Regions from separate parts of the Sphingomonas sp. DMC8 genome, predicted to be linked through region 1. Evidence: riboswitches for the same ligand, from Rfam matches in the RefSeq annotation. Region 1 holds a riboswitch; each other region holds the start of a gene.

Region 1 (5,664 bases):
AATAGAGGATGCGCTCGGTCGTGGTCGTCTTGCCGGCGTCGATATGCGCCATGATGCCGATATTGCGGTAACGCTCGAGCGGATGGCTGCGGGCCATGATCGTGGTTTCCTTGAAGTTTTGGGGAGCCGGACCGTCCAGCTCCCCAATATGTAGGTAAGAAAATTACCAGCGGTAGTGGCTGAAGGCGCGGTTCGCTTCCGCCATGCGGTGCGTGTCTTCGCGCTTCTTCACCGCGTTGCCGCGGTTGTTCGCCGCATCCATCAGCTCACCCGAAAGACGGGCAGCCATGGTGTGCTCGCTGCGGTTGCGGGCCGAGGCGATCAGCCAGCGGATCGCCAGCGCCTGGGCACGCTCCGGACGGACTTCGACCGGAACCTGGTAGGTCGCACCACCGACGCGGCGGCTGCGGACCTCGATGCCCGGCTTCACATTGTTCAGGGCGTCGTGGAACACGCCGATCGGCTCGCGCTTGGCGCGCTGCTCGATGGTTTCCAGGGCACCATAGACGATCGCTTCTGCAACGGCCTTCTTGCCGTCCAGCATGACCGAATTCATGAACTTCGACAGAACCTGATCCCCATAAACGGGATCGGGCAGGATTTCCCGCTTCTCGGGACGACGACGACGTGCCATCTCACTTAATTCCTTCTGAACTTCAGCCGATCCGGAACCCGTCCGGGGCTTACTATGGCCTGATTACTTCGGACGCTTCGCGCCGTACTTCGAACGGCTCTGCTTGCGGTCCTTGACACCCTGGGTATCGAGCACGCCGCGCAGGACGTGGTAGCGCACGCCGGGAAGGTCGCGCACACGGCCGCCGCGGATGAGCACAACCGAGTGCTCCTGCAGGTTGTGGCCTTCACCCGGAATGTAGCTGATGACTTCGCGCTGGTTGGTCAGGCGAACCTTGGCAACCTTGCGGAGCGCCGAGTTCGGCTTCTTCGGGGTGGTGGTGTAGACACGGGTGCAGACGCCGCGCTTCTGCGGGTTCTGTTCCATCGCAGGGACCTTCGACTTGGCCTTCTGCGGTTCGCGGCCCTTGCGGACCAGCTGGTTAATCGTCGGCATGAAGCCCTTCACCTTTCAAGTGGTTACTTTGCTGGAGCCCTGTTGGACAGAATACGAAAAAGCCCCGGCGGCATTCTTGCCCCCCGGGCGATTGCGTCTCCAGCAACGTTCAGCTCTTATTCCAAAGCGGGATGGCACCTTTGAAGACCAGCCCACGTGGAACGGCGCGCCTATACCGATGTGCCCGGTTGCGGTCAACCACTTCCACCCCGCCCCATCTCGGGGATTCACGGAGGCTGTAGCGGGCCTTGCGCTGTGCTAACGCCCCTGCGGGATTCGGATCAAGGGTTGGGGATCAGGCATGTTCAACGGCAATCGCGGTCGCGAGGAACGTCAGGCGGCACCGGCCGCACCGGCCAATGGCAAGCGCGGCATGTTTTCGGTGATCGGCGCCGATATCGTCATCACCGGCAACCTCACCGCCACGGCCGATCTGCATGTCGACGGGCGCATTGAGGGCGATGTCGATTGCGGCACGCTGGCGCAGGGCGCCGAAAGCCAGATTTTCGGCAGCGTGCGCGCAGACACGGCCCGCATCGCCGGCAGCATCGAAGGATCGGTGCATGTCCGCCAGCTTACGGTCGAACGCTCCGCGCGAATCGTCGGCGATGTCGAATATGAGACGATCACCATCGAACAGGGTGGCCATGTCGATGGCCGGCTGAAGCATCTCCAGCCCGGCGCCCCGGCCGCCGCGCCGGTGCCGCTACAGATTGCGAGCGAAGCGGCGGCCTGACGCCGCCGCTTCGCCCTGCGGGGCCTTACTGGCCGCGAATTTTGTCGAGATGATCGGCCACCACCTTGGCGGTCGAATCGGCGAAGTCGCGCAGCGCCGGCACGTCGCCGCCCTGAGCATAGCTGCGCAACACCGCCAGCGCCTGCTCGTGCGCCTTCACCTGCTGCGAGCGATAGGCCGAGTCGAAATCGGCACCCGTCGCCGAGCGCAGCGTTGCCAGATTGGCCTTTTGCTCGGCAGTCATCGTCGGGTCGGGTGTGAGCGGCGGGGTCGCCTTGCCCGATGCCTTCCGCAGCTTTTCGGTCGAGTCGTTATGGTCCTTCACCATCTCCTTGCCGAAATCCTTCAGCTTGCTGTCCGTCGCATTCTGTTCGGCAAGCTGCCCGGCTGCGATTTCATAGGCGTCGCTGGCGGCCATGGTGTTGACGAATTTCTGGCCCGACATCGGCGCGGCGGCGGTTTCGTTGCCGGCCATGCCGTTCATCGCATTCGCATCCATGCCGCTGACATTTTCGTCGGCGGGCATGCTGGTGACCATATTGTCGGTGTTGCCCGCTGCCATGCCGTTGTCGGCACGTTCGCCGCCATTGTGGCAGGCGGCAAGGGCGGCGACCGGCAAGACGCCAAGGATCAACAACGATTTCTTCATGAGCGCATCCTCCTGTTTCCTTGGCGCGATTGAACGCGCGGGCGGTATCGCCGTTCCGCAACGCCCTCAGATCGCCCCGAAACTTTGCCGCTCCGGCGAAACGACTTGGAGAAAAGGGAGGGAATACTGATGCAGGTTAGTCTTTCGGGCGGGACTTGCCCCGCCCCGCCGCTTGCCGCTACACGCCGGCGCGTGACGGGTGTCCCCCTTGGCCGGGGGATGAAAAGGGAATTCGGTCCGCAAGTCCGAAGCTGCCCCCGCAACTGTAGCCGGCGAGCCTGCACGCCACACAGCCACTGGACCTGTTCCGGGAAGGCGGCGTGCTCAGGCGATGACCCGGAAGCCAGGAGACCTGCCCGCCACAGTCGATTCCTTTGCGCGGGCGGGGTGTACCGGGCGAACGGGGCTGAAATCCCCGCGTGAGCGACACCAAACTAGCGGCGTGTCCCGGTCCCCGGGGCGGGCCCGTTTCGAGGTGTCTTGAAGCAATGCGTTACCTGAACTTCCTTTGCGCGACCGGTGCCCTGCTGGCGCCGTTCGCGGCCCATGCCCAGCAGGACGATTCCACCAAGCCGGACAACGAAGTCGTCGTCGTCGCCAGTGGCGTTACCCAGCCGATCGACCAGGTCGGCCGTTCGGTCACCATCATTGACCGCGCCGAAATCGAGCAGCGCCAGACGCTGGTGCTGTCGGACCTGCTGGCCACCACGCCCGGCGTCACCGTCAACCGCAATGGCGGCATGGGCACGCAGACGAATGTGAACATCCGCGGCGCGCAGAGCGAACAGACGCTGGTGCTGATCGACGGCATTCGCGTGAACGACCCTTCCTCGACCGGCGGCGCCTATAATTTCGGCAGCCTGCTCGCCGGCTCGATCGAGCGGGTGGAGGTGCTGCGCGGCCCCAATTCGGTGATCTGGGGCAGCCAGGCGATCGGCGGCGTCGTCAACGTCACCACGCTGCAGGGCAGCGAAGGCCTGAAAGCCCGCGCCAATGCCGAAGGCGGCAGCTATGGCACGTTCAGCGGCAATGCCGCACTCGCCGGCGGCAATGACCGCATCACCGCCGGGCTGACCGCCGGCTATACTACCACCGACGGTATTTCCGCCGCCGCCAATGGCAAGGAGGCCGATGGCTATCGCCAGTTCGGCGCGACCGGCAATGTTCAGGTCAAGCTGGTCGAGGGCCTGTCGCTCGACCTTCGCGGCTATTATGCCGACAGCAAGGTGGATCTCGACGGCTATGCCCCGCCCACCTATGCGTTCGGTGACACCGGCGAATATGCCAAGACGCGCGAGTTCTACGGCTATGCGGGGCTGAAGGGCGACCTGTTCGGCGGCAAGCTCCACAACCGGCTGGGTTTCACCTATTCGAACATTACCCGCGACAGCTATGATCCCGCCGCGACGCCGACGCTGGAATATGCCTATCGCGGCCGCGCCGAGCGCTACCTCTATCAGGGCGACGCACAGTTGCTCGATCAATTGCGCCTCGTGTTCGGTGCCGAACATGAAGACAGCCGCATCCGCTTCAGCGATGGCGGCCCGGGCACCACGGCCAGGTCGGTCGGCATCACCAGCGTCTATGGCCAGGCGATCGTGACGCCGGTGGCGCCGGTGACGGTGACGGCGGGCGTGCGCAACGACGACCACGACACGTTCGGCAATCACTGGACCTGGAACACCGATCTGGCGGTGCGCGCCACCCCCGACACGCTGCTCCATGTCAGCTATGGCGAAGGCTTCAAGGCTCCGACACTCTATCAGCTTTACAGCGCCTATGGGAATGCGGCCCTGAAGCCGGAAACCGCCAAAAGCTATGAAGCGGGCATCCGCCAGTCGATCGCCGGCAATCAGGTCGCGATCGGCTTCACCTGGTTCCACCGCGATGCCGACAACCAGATCGACTATAACTTCGTCACCTCGAGCTATTACAACATCGGCAACACCCGCGCCGAGGGCGTGGAGCTGGAAGCGGTGCTGCACCCGGTCGCGGCCTTCACGGTGCGCGGCAGCTTCACCCATGTCTATGCGCAGAGCCTGAGCGGCAGCACGCTGGGCAAGGATCTGCCGCGCCGCCCGCGTGACACCGGCAGCGTTTCGGCCGATTACCGCTTCCCGTTCGGGCTTTCGATCGGTGGCACGGTGACGATGGTGGGTGACAGCTTCAACGATGCGGGCAACAAGACGCGGATCGACGGCTATGCGCTGGCCAGCATCCGCGCCGAAATGCCGGTCAATCGCCTGCTGTCGGTCTATGGCCGGGTCGAGAACCTGACCGACGAACGCTATCAGACGATCACCGGCTATGGCACGCTGGGCCGCGCTGCGTATGGCGGCATCCGGTTGCGGTTCAACTGATGCGAAGCGCCGCGCTGCTCGTCTGCCTGATGGCCGCGAGTTGCGCGGCGCCCCCGCCCGGTCCGCAGGGCGGCGGGGGCATCGTGTCGATGAACCCGTGCGCCGATGCGATGCTGGTGGAACTGGTGCCGCCCGCCCGCATCGCCGCGCTCAGCCATTATTCGATGCGCGCCGATTCGACGTCGATGCCGCTGGAGGTCGCACGGAAGTTCCGCGCCAATAACGGCACGGCGGAAGAAGTGATCGCGCTGCGGCCCGATCTGGTGATCGCCAGCAGCTTCACCCCGCCTTCAACGCGCGAGGCCTTTGCCCGCGCGCATCTGAAGACGCTCTATATCAACATGCCGGCCACCATAGCAGCCAGCCAGGCGCAAGTGACCGAGCTGGCCGAGGCGGTCGGGGCGCCGGCCAGAGGCGCCGCGCTCAATGCCCGGATCGACGCCGCCGTCACGGCGGCCCGCTGGAACGAGGCCCCTGCCCCCGCCCTGCTGTGGATCGGCGGCAATCTCGTCAGCGGCGGCAAGACCTTGCTCGATGACATGATGACGCATGCCGGCTTTTCCAATCAGGCGGCGCATTATGGCCTGCAGCACACCGGCCACCTGCCGATGGAGCGCGTGATCGCCGATCCGCCGCGTGTGATGATGGCCCCGGAAGGCGCCGGCCACGACAGCGATTCGCGCGCCGCCGGCCTGCGCAAGCGGGTGATCGCGGAGACCGGCCTGCCCGTGACGCAGGCGGTATTCCCCCGCCCGCTGGTCAATTGCGGCGGTCCGGTGATCGTAGCGGCGATGGCGCGGCTGACGGAAATTCGCCGGGGGGTGCGGTGAGAATGGCCAACCTGTCCAGC
Region 2 (5,664 bases), 540 kb from region 1:
AGCCGATCTGTCCAGCAACAGCCCGCTCACGGCGGTAAGCGCGAAGGAACTCAGCCTTCAGGGTGCGAACAACGTAGAGAATGTACTCAACCGGCTGCCGCAATTCACGCCCGACGCCAACGAGAATGTCTCGAACGGCTCCAACGGTACCGCGCAGGTAAACCTTCGCAATCTGGGTTCCAATCGAGTCCTTACGCTCATCAATGGCCAGCGGTATCTGCCGACCCAGGCGACCGACCTGAACTTCATCCCCTCGGCGATCGTCGACCGGATCGACGTGGTGACCGGCGGCGCCTCCGCTGTGTACGGCTCGGACGCGATCTCGGGCGTGGTCAATTTTATCGTGCGCGACCGGCTCGAAGGCTTCCGCATGGATGCGCAGACGAGCCTATCCGATCACACGAACAACAACGATTTCATCCGCTCGATCGTCAGCGGGCGGGGCTATACCAACGCACCGCGTCATGTGTTCGACGGCGCCAAGCAAGACATCAACGCCGCGCTGGGCCACAGCTTCTTCGACGGCCGCCTGAACCTTACGGTCTATGGTGGCTACCGGCACACCGAGCCGGTGTTGCAATCCAGCCGGGACGTCTCTGCCTGTTCACTCAGCAGCACTGGCACCTCGTTCAGCTGCGGCGGATCGAGCAACACGCCCTATGGTACCTTTGTCCCGCTGGGCGGCCCGAACGCGGGCACCAAGTACAGCAACAACATCGACGGCACGAAGACCTGGACACCCTACGTCACTGCCGTCCACGCATATAACTACGCACCGCTCAATTACATCCAGCGCGTCGACGATCGTTACAACGCCGGCGGCTTTTTGCATTTCGATATCAGCAGCGCCGCGCAGCTATACGGCAGCTTCATGTACATGAAGGACAAGACCTTCTCGCAGATTGCGCCGTCTGCGCTTTGGCTGGGGCAGACCTATGCCGTTACCTGTAACAATCCGCTGATGAGCAGCAGCCAGCAGCAGATGCTTTGCGGCAGCAATGCGGGCACTGCCGCTACCCAGAACACCTTTATCGGCTATCGCCTCGGCGGCAACGGAACGCTGCCGCGGCGCGACGACCTGCAGCACAACTATTACCGCATGCTCGCCGGGCTGCGGGGCGATCTGGGCCATGGCTTCGGCTACGATGTCAGCGTGATGCATTCGGTTGCCTTGTACAACGAACGCTTCCTCAACGACGTCAACGTCACCAAGGCCCAGCGCGCGCTGCTTGCCGTCCCCGATGGAAAGGGCGGCGCCGTTTGCCAGTCGGTGCTCGACGGATCGGACAAGAACTGCCTTCCGATCAACGTTTTCCAGGCGGGAGGTCTGACCGGCACGCAGGCCAGCTATCTATACGCCCCCAGCCGCACCTGGGCGCGCAATACGCTGGATGTCGTGACGGGCACCATTACCGGCGATCTGGGCACCTATGGCATCAAAACGCCGTGGGCGCACGACGGCCTGAGCATCGCGCTGGGCGGCGAGCATCGTCGCGAAACGCTGTTCTTTACCGGTGACGCAATCGCAAAGCAGAACGGCACGCAGGATTCGGACGGCATCATCTCCGTCAACGAAGGATTCGGCGAATTCGAGCTTCCGCTGGTGCAGGATGCGCCCTTCGCCCGCGCGATCTCGCTGAACGGCGGTTTCCGCTACTCGTCCTATACCAACCGGCAGGATTCGACGCACTCTTCGTCGAGCTACAACACCTTCACCTACAAGACAGAATTGAGCTGGCAGGTGATCAATGCCGTGCGCCTGCGCGCGAGCTATAATCGCGCCATCCGCGCACCGAATATCGGCGAACTCTTCTCCAACCTGTCGCTGGGCAACGTCAGCACCCAGGATCCGTGCGCCGGGCCCACCCCCTCCGCCTCGCTGGCGTCCTGCCAGCTCACCGGGGTTACCGCCGCGCAATATAATGCCCATTCGATCATCGAGTGCCCGGCGGACACGTGCACTGCCCAGTTCGGCGGCAACCGCGGCCTGAAGCCGGAAAAGGCGGATACCTATACGGTCGGCATCTTGGTGGCACCGCGCGGCGGACGCAACTTCTCGTTCTCGCTCGATTATTATCACATCAAGGTACTCAACTATATCGGCAGCATCGATCCGAACACCACGATCAACGCCTGCTTCCAGACCAAGAGCCCCTATTATTGCGGCCTGTTCCATCGCGATCCGATCACCGGCGCCATCTTCGGCACCGGCTATGTCGTCGCGACCACACTCAATACCGGGTTCCTCAAGACCTCCGGTCTGGACGTGACGGGCGACCTCACCTTCCATCTCGGCAAGTTTGGCACGCTGAACACCAATCTGGTGGGCAGCTATCTGTTCGATTCGGTCAGCCAGCCGCTGCCCGGCGGCAGCACCTATGATTGCAAGGGGCTGTTCGGCTATTCCTGCGGCCAGCCTTCGCCGGCGTGGCGGCATACCGTGCGCACCACCTGGGCTCCCAGCGACGTGTTCAACCTCTCGCTCGCCTGGCGTTATATCGGCCCGACCTCGCTCAATTCGAGCACGCCGGACCCGATCGACCAGCACCTGGCCGCGTATAACTATTTCGACCTCACCGCCTCTGCAACGATCGGCAAGAACCTGTCGCTGCGGATCGGTGCGAACAACCTGTTCGACAAGAACCCGCCGGCACTCGACTCCGGGGTTCTGGTGTCCTTCGGCAACGGCAACACCTATCCCGGCGTGTACGACACGCTCGGCCGTCGCCTGTTCGCCGGCGCGACGGTGAAGTTCTGACCTCGTATCGTGCCGCCACTCAATCGGGTGGCGGCACCTTTTACCCGCCGAACAGCGCAGCCACCGCCAGCCGCGCCGCAACGAGCAGCGCCGGGCAGCGTGCCACGCTCACCGGTCGATCCCCTCCTGCGCGCGGATGCCGGCGCGGAAGGCGTGCTTGACGTCGCCGATGCTGCTGACGGTATCGGCTGCCTCCACCAGCGCCTCGTGCGCCGCGCGGCCGGTGATGACGACATGCTGCATCGCCGGGCGGGCGAGAATCGGCGGCAGCACCTCGTCCAGTTCCAGATAGCGATAGGTGATCAGGTAAGTCAGCTCGTCGAGCACGACCAGGCTGATCGCCGGATCGGCCAGCGCGGCCTTGGCCTTTTCCCAGCCCGCGCGGGCGGCGGCGATGTCGCGCTGGCGGTCCTGCGTTTCCCAGGTGAAGCCTTCGCCGCAGCGTTCCCATACGACATCGGGATGGCCGGCGAAGAAGGCGCGCTCGCCCACTTCCTCGGTGCCCTTGATGAACTGGAACACCGCCGCCTTGCGGCCATAGCCGAGCGTGCGCGCGACCATGCCGAAGGCGCTGGACGACTTGCCCTTGCCGTTGCCCGTCAGCACCAGCAACAGGCCCTTGTCCTCGATGGCGGCGGCGATCTTCGCATCGACCACCGCCTTGTGCTTCTGCGCGCGTTCACGGTGCTGGCGGTCGCGCGCTTCCTCGGTGAGGTTCATCGTGCGCGCACCCGGCGCAGGTCGGGCCGCAGCGCCAACAGTGCCGCTACTGTTCCGGCGGTCGCGGTTGCCCAGATCAGCGTCGCCAGCAGCGTCGGCGGATAATAGCGGGCAATGCGCGGCAGGAGGCCCGCCAGCGTCGGCGCGTCGAACCGGCCGCTCAGAAAATAGAAGCCGCCGCTCGACAGCAGCTCGGACACGAAGCTTGCGGCAATCAGCACCAGCGCGATGGCGGGCAGCGCCGCCAGCCGCACACCGGCACGATCGCGCATCCAGCGCCCGGCGAACCACATCACGCCGTACGCCGGCACCAGCATCGCATAGGCGGCGGTGAAGCAGAAATCGGACTGGCCGAACACGCGGATTACGACCACGTCGATCGCGAAGGTCAGCGCGAACAGCGCCGCGAACGCCAGGGTGCGCGGCACGAAGAAGCCGAGCACGAAGAAGCTGGCCAGCGCCGTCTCGGGCAGATGCACGAACGGGCTGAGCGAATGGCTGCGGGTGACGAGCGTCACCAGTGCGAGCAGCGCAAAGACGATGCGCTGGAAACGGGGGGTATCGATCATGGCATTCTCCCGGAACAGGGGGTGGAATGGCCGTTGCCGCCGCGCGGGCGGGCAAGGGGAAGCGGCGATGCACGGGCGGCATCGTGGCTGAGAGATCAGGTCAGCGGTGCTTCGACATCGGGCTTCCCTTCGGCAACAGACACGGCTTGTCGTCCGCCAAGGGATAGCCCTCGTCCGCCCGGTACATCCCGCCCGCGCGAAGGAACGACGGTACCGGGCCGGTTTCCTGACTTGCCGGATCGTCGCGCCGTCGCCGCCTTCTCGGGGGCCAGGCCCCCAATGGCATGATGGCGATGCGCTCACCGGCTACAGTTGCGGGAGCAGTGCCGGATTAAGCGGAGAACCGCCGCCCGGACTTCCCGATTAAGCCCTTTCGGGCACCCGTTACGCCGCCCGTGATAGGCGCACCACGCGACGGGCACAAGCCAGCGTGCCGGCTGCTTACTGCGCGCTGCGCCCGCGTACGATCTCTGCTTCGACGGCGACCAGCTGATCGCGAGTGATGTCGGCGATGGTCCGGGCGCCGGTGAGGATCATCGTCACCCGCAAGTCGGCCGCGATCAGCTCCAGCAGATGTTCGACGCCGGCTTGCCCCCGCGCCGCCAGCGCGTAGACATAGCTTCGGCCGAGCAGGACGCCCTGTGCGCCCAGCGCCAGCATCCGCGCCACGTCCAGCCCGGAGCGTATGCCCGAATCGGCAAGCACGGTCATGTCGCCCGCAACCGCGTCCGCCACATAGGGAAGCGCGCGCGCGGTGGGGATCGCACCATCGAGCTGGCGGCCGCCATGGTTGGAAACGATGATGGCATCTGCCCCCAGCCGTGCGGCGTCGCGCGCATCCTCCGGGTCCAATATGCCCTTCAGGACCAGCTTGCCCTTCCAGCTCTCGCGAATCCATTCGAGGTCGGACCAGCGGATCGAGGGATCGAAATTCCGCGACAGGAAACCGGTATAATCCTTCATCCGCATCCGGCGGCCGGTATAGCGCTCGATATTGCCGAAGGAGAGCGGCCGGCCCAGCACGCCCACGTCGAGCGCCCAGCGCGGATGCATCACCGCTTGCATGTACTGACGCAGCGTGGCGCCGCTGCCCGCCATGCCCGAATGACGATCGCGATAACGCGAACCCGGCGCCGGCATGTCGACCGTGAAGACCAGCGTCTTCATGCCCGCAGCCCAGGCCCGCTCGAGCGAGCCCTGCATATAGCCGCGGTCCTTGAGCACATAGAGCTGCGACCAAAGATCGCCCTCGGCATGTTCGGCGACTTCCTCGATCGAGCAGACCGATACTGTGGACAGGATATAGGGAATGCCCTTCGCCGCCGCCGCCCGCGCCGCCTGCACTTCGCCGCGCCGCGCATACATGCCGGTGGCGCCGACCGGGGCCAGCGCGAACGGCAGCGCCCAGTGGCTGCCCAGAATTTCCGTACCCAGGTCAGGCTCGCCCACGCCGTGCAGCACGCGCTGGCGAAGCGCGACGCCCTGCAATTCGGTCACGTTGCTGTGCATCGTGCTTTCGGTAACGGCACCGCCATCGATATAGTCGAACAGAAAGCGAGGCAGCCGGCGCCGGGCGGCTTCCCGATAATCGGTGGGTGCGGAAATGATCATGGCGCC
Region 3 (5,664 bases), on a different contig from region 1:
GCTTGTGGACCGGCGCAAGCGCATCGACATTCCAACCCTTCAGCAGATGCTGGGCGGCCCAGAGCAGATAGCGGCCGTCGCCCTCCCGATGGTCCGGGGGATAAACATCGGTCAGCCGATAGAGCGCAACCAGCGCCTCTACACCAATCCGGTCGCTTTCCAGCTTGGTAGCCGGGTCTTCGCGCAGACGCTTGGCGGCTAGCTCGGGATCCTCGATGGTAACGGTCGCCGGGTTCACCCCGGCCTGCGCCTCGCGCTCCAGCCGCTCGATATGCAGCGCATATTGCATATCGTCGATGCTGTTGCCGTTTGCGGAGAAGAAGAAATTGCTGTCGACTTGGCTCTGGCGCACCCATGCGAGATAGTCCGGAAAGCCATGCTCGGTGGCCGTGACATAGCCTTCGCAGTTACAAAAGATCAGGTCGAGCAACGGACCCAGCGGATTCCAGATCAGCCGCATATAGGGCTCGAGCGGGCGATCGAAGGTGGCACCCAACAACAACCGTTTCGGCTCTGTATCCAGGATGGCGATACGATAATCGAGCAGGGAGTGGATGCGTGCCGAGGTATCCACAAAGGGTTGCCGGGCGGAATGTTCGCGCGCAGTCGCACGAAGCTTGAACAACCCCTTGAGCACCATGCGCAGTCGCGATTCGAACGTAACGCTTTCGAACGCATCGACAAATCCCTGCCGGATCGGCGCAGTGAGCGTAAGATCGCTTACGGACTCAAGGTGTTTGCTGCTGATCATCTTGTGCATCGTACATCCCCCTCTTTGCGCAACGCGGCCACCACGCGATCCCGGCGAGAAGCTGCATCAAGGGAGTGGAAAATGTCTGTGGGTTTTCGCACGAGCGGTCACGACGCCCCCGTTCACATGTGCGAAAAATCACATTGAGACTGTGGCCTTGGCCACTGTTGCCGCCTTCAAACTGCGGCATGGAAAGCCTTGAGCAGCAGGGAAATTCGTTATGGTTATGCACGCCACACGCGATAATCGAAACGAAACGGTCCTGCCGCGCAAGCGGGTGCCGCGGGTGCGTAGCTGGCGGACGAACGAGACTACCGACCGGCGTATTGCTGCGCACCTTGAGGAAGCCACCATGTCCACGCCACGGCATCTCATCGACGCGCTGGAGTCGCTGTCCAGTGCCGTCATCGAGGCAACGGGAAGCTGGGCATTTCTCGCTTCCGAGCGCATCCAGCTCGTTGACGCCGCCCATAAGGCGGCGTGGTTGCTCGTGCGCGTCAACCGGAACGAAGGGTTGATCGCGCGCCACCCCGATCTCGCCGATGTCATCGCCAGCACCTATGCTGCCACCCACGCGCTGCATGGTGTCCGTCGGCTGGGACAAGGATCGGAAGCGCTGACCGACCTGTTGACGTTGTTGGTCCGGGTGGACGACCTGTTGCCCGTCAGCGCGCAGATCTATCAGTAAAGCCCCCCGGCTACAGCTCGTTCTGCCTCCGGCTTGATCGGCGGCTCCAAACCCCTTAACCCGTCACACGCGACCGGTTCCCCGAGAGGGGATTAAAAGGGAACGGGGTTCAAGACCCCGGCTGCCCCTGCAACTGTGAGCGGCGAGCCGTTCGGCCATATGCCATTGGGCGTTTCGATGCCCGAGAAGGCGGCCGGACTGAGGCATGGACCCGCAAGCCAGGAGACCTGCCGTTCGCGGTCGTTCCTCGGGCGGACAGGGTGCGCCGACCGGGCGGGGATTTCCTCGAGCGACGACAGCAAGGCTCGCGCGGCGTGGCGCGGGGCGCTGGCGCGCGTGATCGTGTTTCAGGCTGCTCCCGTCCAACGCCGCACGTGCATCGTGATGGCTCGGGAGTGGTTTTGATGGTTCGAGTTCGTGTTTTCATGTCGCATGCGGGCGCAGCGTTCAGCTGCGCGAGGGCGTCGCGATGACGATGCTGCGGCCCGTTGCCGATGGCGTCGCCATCGTTGCGTGCAGTACCTGCCGTCATGGCGCGGAACTGCGAGAGGATGCCGAAGGCGTACGCGGTGGCGCACGGCTTGCGGAAGCACTGGAGTCGCTGACGGCGGGAGACGAACGCTATAGCGGCATCGCAGTACATCGCATGCCCTGCCTGTTCGCGTGCGCCGAGCATTGCACGGTGCATCTGCGCGGTCCGGGGAGGATGGGCTATGTGCTCGGACGCTTTGCGCCGCAGAGCGATGATGCCCGCGCGATCCTCGATTTCGCGGCCGAATATGCCGCCAGCGAAGACGGGTGCGTCCCCTATGCGCGATGGCCGCAGGGCGTGCGAGGGCACTTCCTTGTCCGCACCCCGCCCGCCGGAATGCTTCCCGAATGAGCGGCTTTCCCAGCGTTGCAGCCTTTGAAGCCGTGCTGTCAGCGCTCCCCCATGCCGATATGCACGCCGCGGAGAAAGCGCGGGCGCGGCAGGCGCAGCTTACCAAGCCTGCGGGATCGCTCGGGCGGCTCGAGGAGATCGCACTGTTCCTCGCCGGATGGCAGGGTCGGCCCATTCCGCGCATCGAACGCGCGGAGGCGATTGTCTTCGCCGGTAATCACGGCATCGCCGCGCAAGGCGTCAGCGCCTTCCCGGCGGAAGTGACCGCACAAATGGTCGCCAATTTCGAGGCTGGCGGCGCAGCGATCAATGCGCTGGCGGATGCAGCCGATGTGGCGCTGAAGGTCGTCCCGATCGACATCGACCGCCCCACTGCCGATTTCACCATGGCTCCCGCGATGGACGAAGCGGAATGCCTCGCGGCCCTGTCGATCGGCGCACAGGCCGTCGATCCTGCCCTCGACCTGCTGCTTCTGGGTGAAATGGGCATCGCCAATTCGGCAAGTGCGGCCGCACTATGCCAGCGCAGCTTTGGCGGCGAGCCAGCGGACTGGGTTGGGCCGGGCACCGGCGTACACGGCCCCGCGCTCGAGGCGAAGCGGATGGCGGTCGCCCGCGCCATTACCCACCATGCCCGAGCCCCGCACAGCGCATTCGAGACGATGCGGCGCGTTGGCGGTCGCGAAATCGCGGCCATCGCCGGGGCGGTGCTCGCAGCACGGCAATATGGCATTCCCGTGCTGCTGGACGGATATATCTGCTGCGCGGCGCTGGCTCCACTAGCGGCAGCGGCGCCGGACATCACGGCCCACTGCATCGCCAGCCATTGTTCGGCGGAACCCGGACATGGCTTGCTGCTCGAACGGCTTGGGCTGGATCCACTGCTGCGCCTCGACATGCGCCTGGGCGAAGCCAGCGGCGCAGCCGTCGCGGCACTGCTCCTGCGCGCGGCAGTGAAGGTGCACGCCGAGATGGCAACCTTCGCCGAGGCAGGAGTGGCCGGCGCAGCATGAGCAGTGTACTGGTACACCTGTTACGGCATGGAGCAACCGAGGTGGACGGGCGGCTGATCGGCCGAACGGACGCCATGCCATCCCCCGAAGGCGTGCAATCCTGTCTGGCGCGCGCGATGCGGCTCGAGGTCGACAGCGTCCATTGCTCCACCTTGGCGCGGGCGCGCGCCCCCGCTCTCGCGCTTGCCGCCGCCTTCGACCGGCCACTGCACGAAGATGCCCGGTGGTGCGAGCTGGATTTCGGTGTGTGGGACGGCATGGCACTCGATGCCATCGATCCCGACGCGCTGGCGCGCTTTCGTCGCGACCCTTGTGGTACTCCGCCCCCGGGAGGCGAAAGCTGGTCCGCATTGGTTGCCCGCGTCGGTGCGGCGCTAGCAATGCTGCGGGGAACCGCGTTGGTGGTCGCCCACGGCGGGACGATGCGCGCCGCGCTTGCCGCGGCGTGCCGGATCGATTTCCCTTCGCTCTGGGCGTTCCACCTGCCCCATGCCGCGTTGCTGACCATAAGATTATGGCCTGGGCATCCCGGGGGCGGCGAAATTATTGGGCTAGTGGCGTGAAGCGCTTCCTTGTCGCCCTGCAGTTTCTGACGCGCCTGCCGCTGCCGCAAGTCCACGCCGACGCTGCCGATTTCGCAGCGTCGATACGGTGGTTTCCGCTTGTCGGCGGCGTGATCGGCGCTGTGATGACCGCACCAGCGCTGCTGTTTGCACCCGTAGATGGTTGGGTCGCCGCCCTGGCGGCTCTGCTCCTGTGGGTCGGCATCACGGGCGCGCTCCATCTCGACGGGCTTGCCGACATCGCCGATGCTGCCGGCGCCGCGCACAAGGGCCGCGAACGCATCGCCGCAGTGCTCGCCGATCCCCATGTCGGCAGTTTCGGCCTTGTCGCCGTTGTGCTGCAGCTGCTCGCCAAGCTCGTACTGTTGCATGCAGTGCTGACCGGCGGCGGCAGGTGGTACATCGCTCTGATCCCTGCCGCCGCACGGATGGGTCCGCTTGTCTGGGCGCGCTGGCTGCCGCCCTTGCATCAAGGGCTTGGCATGCGCTTCTGCGGCGCGGTCAGGCTGGATACGATCGGCTTCTGGGCCATCCTGTTGCTGCTGACCTTTGCCATATTGCCAGAACTGGCGCTCGCGCCGCTGCTGTTCTTCCTGTGGGGACGTTGGCTCTGCCGGACGATCGGCGGTATCTCCGGCGATGGCCATGGTGCCGGAATCGAGCTGGTTGAGACCGGCCTGCTCGCCGCCACTTTCGCTGGTCAGCTGTTGCGATGAGCGATGCGCTGACGCTACATGGTGGCGATATAGACGCAGCCATTGCCCGGTATGGCGGAGAGCGGGCCGACTGGCTCGATCTTTCGACAGGGATAAATCCCACGCCCTGGCCGGGCGCCGCGGCGGTTCCGATCGACTGGCAGACCCTCCCCACTCCCGCCGCCATCACGGCGCTCGAAGCGGCGGCAGCTGCGCATTTCGGGATCGACGCTGCGTATGTCTGCGCTTTACCCGGCAGCGAACTGGGTATGCGGTTGCTGGGGCGTGTGCTCGGCGGTGCCGCCTTCCATCCGGCCGACGGTTATCGCACCCATAGAGAGATGTTTCCTTCAAGCGCCCCAATCGAAGCGGGTGCGATAACGCGCTTGGGCGCGGCGACGCTCGTGCTCGCCAACCCTGCCAATCCTACGGGAACCATCCTTCCCCGGCCCGCGCTGGCCCAGATGGTGAATGGGCGGCTGGCAGGTGGCGGCTGGCTGGTGGTGGACGAAGCCTTTGGGGATGCTGTGCCTGGCGCTAGCATCGCCACGCTGGTCGCGAATGGTCGCCCGCTCGCGCTGTTCCGATCTTTCGGCAAATTCTTCGGGCTGGCGGGCTTACGCCTGGGCTTCCTGCTGGCCCCCGAGCCGCTTCTGACCAAAATGCGTGCAGCACTCGGCAGCTGGCCGCTTTCCGCCGCTGCGGTTGCGATCGGCGCCGCCGCGTATCGGGACCGTGCATGGATCGCGACGATGGCGGCCGAGCTGCCAGAGAGGGCCCGGCGGCTGGACGCATTGCTCGCTCGCCATGGCCTAACGCCTCGCGGCGGCTGCCCGCTGTTTCGGCTGCTGGAGACCGAGCGCGCGCCAGACCTTTTCGCCCAACTCGCCCGGCATCACATTCTCACCCGGCCCTTCGCTGCAAATCCGATTTGGCTGCGATTGGGCGTGCCGGCGGATGCGGCGGCGCTGCACCGGCTGGATAGGGCGCTAACCGATGGTTGAACCGGTCGGATTGGCAGCACTCGCGCTCGATGCTGCGTTCGGTTGGCCGGGATGGTTGTATCGCCGG
Region 4 (5,664 bases), on a different contig from region 1:
GAGGCAAGCGCAAGATCGTCGGGCAAGTCGATCCGCGCCAGCGCTGTCGCGGCGGGCAGCCGCAGGGGCGGTAACCCGCGCAGCTGCTCTGCCGGCGTCAGCCGCGGATAGTCGACATACAGCATCACGAACCCCGACAGGCACCAGAGCGTCATCACCGTGCCGATGACGACGCCCAGCCAGCGGTGTAGGACGAGGACCGCCTTGGGCATGGTCAGAAACCCAGGCCGTAGCTGACCCGCAGCGTCCGCGGCGTGCCGCGGGTGAAGTAGAGGAACCGCCCCACCCCGCTATCCGGCACCGCCGACTGGAAGCCGCGCGTGGCATAGTCGCGGTCGAACAGATTCTCGACGTTGATGCCGAAGCGGTGGCGGCGCGCCACATCGGGAAAGAGGGTCACCCCGGCATCGACAATCGCGTAGTTGCCATAGTTGCGGCGACCAAAGCCGCTCGCCGTGGCATAGGCGTCCCCCACCCAGTTGACCGAAACACTGGCGCCCACCGGCAGCCCCCGGGGACGCCAGGCGACCGTACCGCGCGCCAGCTGCTTGGGGGTGCGGTCTCTCTGGAGCGACGAACCTGCGGTACGCGCGCGGGCATAGGTGTAGCTCGCGTCCAGGTGCCAGGCATCGGCGATCACCGCGCCCAGCACTACCTCGGCACCACGCACGTTCACGCGGGACGCCGAGTTCGTGTAGATGCCGTCGGGATAGGCGGGATTGGCCGTGTCGATGTCGATCAGATGATCGATGCGCCGGGCGAAGACCGTGCCCTGCCAGTGGAGCAAGCCGCCGGCCAGGGTGCCGCCGATGGCGGCATTGATGCTCAGGCTCTCCTCGGGCTTGAGGTTCGGATTACCCAGTTCGCAACAAGGATCGATCTGATAGAGCTGGGAGGCGCTGGGCAGCAGAAACGACGTGCCGCCATTGGCCTGCACGAACAGGCTGTCGTTCAGTTCGATGCGACCGGAAACGTTCCACACCGTCTTCCGCGATCCGCTGCCGTCATTGTAGCGCAGTCCGGCCGAAAGACGCGCGCGGCGTGAAAGCTCGTCGTTGGTGCGAATCTGGAAGGTGCCGGCATGGACGCGTTCCTTGGTAGCGGCGATCCGCAGCACGTCGTCGCGTCCGCTGAACTGCTGGAAATCATAGCCGATAAGATACTCCAGCCCGCGATGCGGCCGCAGCTGCACCAGCGCGCTGCCGCCATAGTCCTTGAAGCCCCAGAAGGTGCCGGCAGGATATACCACGATCGGCGCGCCGCCGCCGATCGGGTTGCGGATCTGGACATAGGCGGTCTTCCAGTCATGGAAATAGCCCTTGAGGAACAGCTTCACCACATCGTTTCCGACATAGTCGAGCCGGACGCTGGCGATCTCCTCGTTGCGATCGTTACGGCTCTCGCGGGTGAGAGTGGGGCTGAGATTGTCGAGCTTCGCCTCGGTATGGATGTACTGGAGGTTGAATCGCCAGTCTGGGCCGAGATCGTAGCGATATTTGCCGCCGACCGACCATAGGTCGTAACCGCGCAGGCGGTCTGTCGCGCTCGGCTCCATCCGGTTAAAGGGCCGATAGCCTTCGGAGCGATTGTATGAGCCCCAGGCGACGAATTGATGCCGACCCGATCCGCCGCGCACATAGCCGCTAAGGTTGGTACCCGCGAAGCTGTCGACGCTGGCGTCGATCTGGCCCCCGAACCGGTCCGCGAAATCGCGCGTGACGACATTGATCACGCCCGCCGCAGCCTGAGTGCCATAGAACAGGCTCTCGCCGCCCTTCAACACCTCGATGCGCTCGATCATGCTGGCCGGCAGCGTGTCGTTGGGCGAGGTACTGCCATAGAGGCGGTTGTTGATGCGGATACCGTCGACGGTCCACAGCACATCCTGCGTTCGCGAACCCTGCAGCGAGACGTCGACATAGCTGAACGGGCCGCTACCGGGCTGGACGTAGAGGCCAGGTACGCCGCGCAGCGCCGTCGCGACGTCGATCGCGCCGCTTTCTTGGACCTGGGTTTCGGCGAGTACGGCAAGATCGCTGCCATAGCAGGCACGCTGGTGCGGCAGCGTCTCCTCCAGGCTGGTGCCGGTGACGACCAGCGTCTCGTCGTCGCTTTGCACCTGTGCATGGGCGGGCGGGATCGCGACGGCAACGGCAACGGCGAGCGCGGCCACGGACCGGGTAACGGACGGAAAATGCATCATTCATCCCCTTCGGCGTCGTCGACATCGGGCGGGAGCGTGCCGTTCATGCAAACGGTCGGCGCACGGCGCCGGCCGGACGCCATGGGCGACCGACGCGCGTGACCGATGCGGCTCCCGCCGCTCGTTCGTCGCTCAGACGGAGTACACCGTGCCGCGGCCCTCCCCTGGACCAAGGCAAGAGCGACCAGACGCCGGCAGGTATCCTGGCTCACGGGTCGTCGCTCGATACACACCTTCCCGGGCCTGCGGGCCCAGTGGCTGCTTCCGTAGCAGGAAGCCCGTGGATCTCGCTTACCGCTTACAGTTGCAGGGACAGCCTCGGCTTCGGACGGCATGCCGCCTTCACCGCGTTCCCTTTTAAGCCTCTCGTCGAGGCACCGGCGCGATCTGCGCTCGCGGCAACGGATGCCGAGAGCGCAGCATGGGCAGAGGCGCTCTGTCGACCGTGCAAGGTAGCGGCCTCCATCCTCCACTCAGGGTGTGGATCGCTCCACGCCTGGACAGTGCTCTGATCAAAAAGAGGCGGCGACCAGGCCCCAGCAACCTAGATACGTTGCACGGCAGACGTAGCAGTGCCGAATCAATTCGGACATCAGCCAGCACCGCTTGCGTGCACTGGCTGCGGCTCTCGATGGCCCTGCAACCTCGGCATTTTAGCCGTATAGTCTGACATGCTCTCCTCCCTTGTTCATCGCATCTTCGTCGGGATGCTATGTCCAGAAAGGTACGGAACCGAAGGTCGCAACGGTTAGGTTACGGTGCTGCCGGATAAGTGTAACCCGCTGCGAGGGACCACGGAGATTTCTTCCGATGCCCTGCCGAAGGAGTGTCTCCGGAACCTGTTCTCGACTGTTCGCTCCTGAAACTCACCGGCTCCGCAGTAGCAAGGCTCGCTGTAGCCACGCAGGCCGCCGCACCCTCAGGATTCGCGCGCCGCCCATCGTCAGATCCGAACCTTGAGCGTGGTGGCCCACTTTTCGCGGGGCTTGGCGGAACAAGGCGAGAGACCCCGTCAACCGCGATTTTATCGCCGTTTTCCGCGGATTTCTACAATGTTCTCAATATGTACTGGTGCCCCTGGCCGGACTCGAACCAGCATGCCTTGCGGCGTTCGATTTTGAGTCGAATGCGTCTACCAATTTCGCCACAGGGGCAGCGAAGGCGGCACGGCTAGACGAAGCGCGCGCCGCCCGCAAGCGCCTTCACAATTCCTCGCGCACCTGGGCATGCGCCAGCAGCGCGAACAGCACCGACCCGCCCAGGATATTCCCCAAGAGCGCCGGCGCCAGAAAGCCGAACAGCACCCAGCCCAGGCTCGCCTCCCCCGCCAGCCACAACAGCCACGCCTCCACCGCACCCGCCACCACATGGGCAAAGCCCCCCAGCGAAATGAAATAGGTGCAGAACAGGACGACGAAGAACTCCTGCCGCCGCGCCCCCGGCAGCGACCAGGCCACCGCCGCCATCAGACCCCCCCGGCACCCCTGCCCGCACCGCCGCCCAGCCGCTATGTTCGGCCAGGCTGCGCGAGGTTTCCAGCATCGCCGCCGTCGCTTCCGGCGTACCCGACCAGCCGGCGGAGACCAGCCAGGCGATCAGCAGCGTGCCGCCCATATTCGCCACGAACACCAGCCCCCCATAGCCGCGCCAGCCGCCCCAGGTTGCGCGGCGTCGGATCGGCCGCAGCCGGGATCACCGCCGACAGGGTGCTTTCGGTAAACAACTGCAATCGGCCCAGAATCACGATCATGAAGCCCAGCGAATAGCCGATACTCGCCACCGCCGGCCGCCATGGCGCATCGGGCAGATGGCTTTCGATCAGCGCCCGCCCCAGCACCGAGGCCGCCATCGCGATCCCCGCCACCACCCCCGACCAGAGCAGCGAGCCCGCCGGCCGGTCGAGCTCCTCATCCCCCTGCCGGCGTATCGCCTCGTGAATGACGCGCGAGGGCGCAGCGCGGCGGCGGGCGATCTCGTCCTCCTCGGCGGCGGGGAGCTGGGCCTCGTCGCCGTCCGCGGCGTCGCTTGGGGATGGTTGCATCCCCGCTGAACGCCGCGGACGGGTGGAGGTTGCCCCGCCAGCTTACCGTCAGGCGTCGATCGCCGGCAACAAGGCCGCGAGCTGGTCGAGCTGCATCGGCAGCCCCGCCGCCGAGCCTTCCATCGCCTCTTCCAGCGCCTCCGGCGTGGGATAACGCTCATGGAACGTCACCAGCGTCTTGCCGCCCTGGTCCTCGAAGGTCACGGTGGTGACGGCGCCTTCCTCCCCCTCGTCATTGGTCCAGACGATGCGCTCGCCCGGCACGACTTCCAGATATTTGCCGTAAAAGGCCATGGTGGCGCCCTCTGCGGCCGCAAATTCCAGCCGATAGCTGCCGCCGGTGCGGACATCCATTTCGCAGCCGACCAGCGTGACCCCCACTCCCTCCGGCACCCACCAGCGGCGGAACAGCGCAGCCTCGGACCAGGCGCGGAAGACGATGCGCGGCGGGGCATCGAACAGCCGCGTCACTTCCAGTTCGCGGTCGGACTTGCGCGCCACGGCCGTGCGGTGCGCGGCGGCGGGAATGTCAGTCTGGTCGGCCATGTTCGTCCTCCTCCTGTTGTATCTCGGCAAGTACGCGGTCGAGCGCATCGAACCGCGCCGCGAACCGGTTGTGCCAGGCGGCGATCCATTCGGCCTCGGCCGCAAGACTGCGCTGCCCCAGCCGGCAAACCCGCGTGCGCCCCACCTTCTCGGTGGCGACCAGCCCGGCGCGTTCGAGCACGGCGACATGCTTCTTCATGCCGGTGAGCGTCATCTGAAACCGCTCGGCCAGGCTGGTGATCGACGCCTCTGCCCGCGCCAGCTGCTCCAGCACGCCGCGCCTTGTGGCATCCGACAGCGCGGCGAAGGAGAGATCGAGGGCGAGAGACGAATACTGAACCATATGGTTTAGTGTTAGCAGCGTCCGGATGGAGAGGCAAGGGGCCGCGGTCGTGCAAAACCGCCGTGTAAAATCAACACGCCGCCGCGAGCGTTCTTGCGATGAAACGCGGGCGGCAATGGGGGTGAAGTTTAGGAAGTTGTCAGTATCGCGCAGTTTTTTCAGGAGCGACCGCACCCTGGGGTTGGAGAGCTGAAAATAGAACATAAACAGAACATTGGCGTGTAGGAAAGCGTTTTTTGCGGCGACCGGCGAGAGTCAGGGGGTGGCGAGCGGTCGGCGCGGGGACTGGCCGGTTTCACGCGGAGGCGCGAAGACGCGAAGGGGGCAGGGAAGAAGTGTATGGTTCGCGCGGAGGCGCAGAGACGCGGAGGCTTATACCAAGCTGCGTCGATACGGATATGCGCGCAATGCGCAGCCTCCAATCACCGTCACCCCGGCGCACGCCGGGGTCTCTGCGGAGCTGGGCGAGACCGGAACAGCGCTGGAAATAGGGACAGGGAATAGGTATACTGTCCCCGTAATTCCCTGTCC

The links. Region 1 has a riboswitch for cobalamin ahead of ACT53K_RS02775 (TonB-dependent receptor plug domain-containing protein). Riboswitches for the same ligand answer to the same signal wherever they lie in the genome.
Region 2: it holds a riboswitch for cobalamin, as region 1 does, so the genes downstream of both, ACT53K_RS00185 (hypothetical protein) here and ACT53K_RS02775 (TonB-dependent receptor plug domain-containing protein) in region 1, are expected to answer to the same signal.
Region 3: it holds a riboswitch for cobalamin, as region 1 does, so the genes downstream of both, ACT53K_RS06685 (DUF1636 domain-containing protein) here and ACT53K_RS02775 (TonB-dependent receptor plug domain-containing protein) in region 1, are expected to answer to the same signal.
Region 4: it holds a riboswitch for cobalamin, as region 1 does, so the genes downstream of both, ACT53K_RS17335 (TonB-dependent receptor plug domain-containing protein) here and ACT53K_RS02775 (TonB-dependent receptor plug domain-containing protein) in region 1, are expected to answer to the same signal.

What each region holds. Positions count from the first base shown of each region.
Region 1 covers NZ_JBQUYV010000001.1:573,375-579,038, reverse strand. The annotation lists gene fusA (elongation factor G) at 1-97, opposite strand, end outside; gene rpsG (30S ribosomal protein S7) at 164-634, opposite strand; gene rpsL (30S ribosomal protein S12) at 698-1,069, opposite strand; gene ACT53K_RS02785 (bactofilin family protein) at 1,371-1,805, shown strand; gene ACT53K_RS02780 (DUF4142 domain-containing protein) at 1,831-2,454, opposite strand; cobalamin riboswitch at 2,635-2,828, shown strand; gene ACT53K_RS02775 (TonB-dependent receptor plug domain-containing protein) at 2,943-4,814, shown strand; gene ACT53K_RS02770 (ABC transporter substrate-binding protein) at 4,814-5,644, shown strand.
Region 2 covers NZ_JBQUYV010000001.1:31,978-37,641, reverse strand. The annotation lists gene ACT53K_RS00195 (TonB-dependent receptor domain-containing protein) at 1-2,758, shown strand, start outside; gene cobO (cob(I)yrinic acid a,c-diamide adenosyltransferase) at 2,867-3,478, opposite strand; gene ACT53K_RS00185 (hypothetical protein) at 3,475-4,047, opposite strand; cobalamin riboswitch at 4,247-4,447, opposite strand; gene lldD (FMN-dependent L-lactate dehydrogenase LldD) at 4,489-5,658, opposite strand.
Region 3 covers NZ_JBQUYV010000002.1:566,493-572,156, reverse strand. The annotation lists gene ACT53K_RS06695 (hypothetical protein) at 1-760, opposite strand, end outside; gene ACT53K_RS06690 (hypothetical protein) at 1,104-1,439, shown strand; cobalamin riboswitch at 1,497-1,688, shown strand; gene ACT53K_RS06685 (DUF1636 domain-containing protein) at 1,915-2,322, shown strand; gene cobT (nicotinate-nucleotide--dimethylbenzimidazole phosphoribosyltransferase) at 2,319-3,335, shown strand; gene ACT53K_RS06675 (histidine phosphatase family protein) at 3,332-3,898, shown strand; gene cobS (adenosylcobinamide-GDP ribazoletransferase) at 3,895-4,614, shown strand; gene ACT53K_RS06665 (aminotransferase class I/II-fold pyridoxal phosphate-dependent enzyme) at 4,611-5,597, shown strand; gene cbiB (adenosylcobinamide-phosphate synthase CbiB) at 5,590-5,664, shown strand, end outside.
Region 4 covers NZ_JBQUYV010000009.1:101,652-107,315, reverse strand. The annotation lists gene ACT53K_RS17340 (PepSY domain-containing protein) at 1-212, opposite strand, end outside; gene ACT53K_RS17335 (TonB-dependent receptor plug domain-containing protein) at 215-2,203, opposite strand; cobalamin riboswitch at 2,380-2,600, opposite strand; tRNA gene ACT53K_RS17330 (tRNA-Leu) at 3,273-3,357, opposite strand; gene ACT53K_RS17325 (formate/nitrite transporter family protein) at 3,406-3,669, opposite strand; gene ACT53K_RS17320 (formate/nitrite transporter family protein) at 3,711-4,244, opposite strand; gene ACT53K_RS17315 (SRPBCC family protein) at 4,293-4,790, opposite strand; gene ACT53K_RS17310 (ArsR/SmtB family transcription factor) at 4,774-5,133, opposite strand.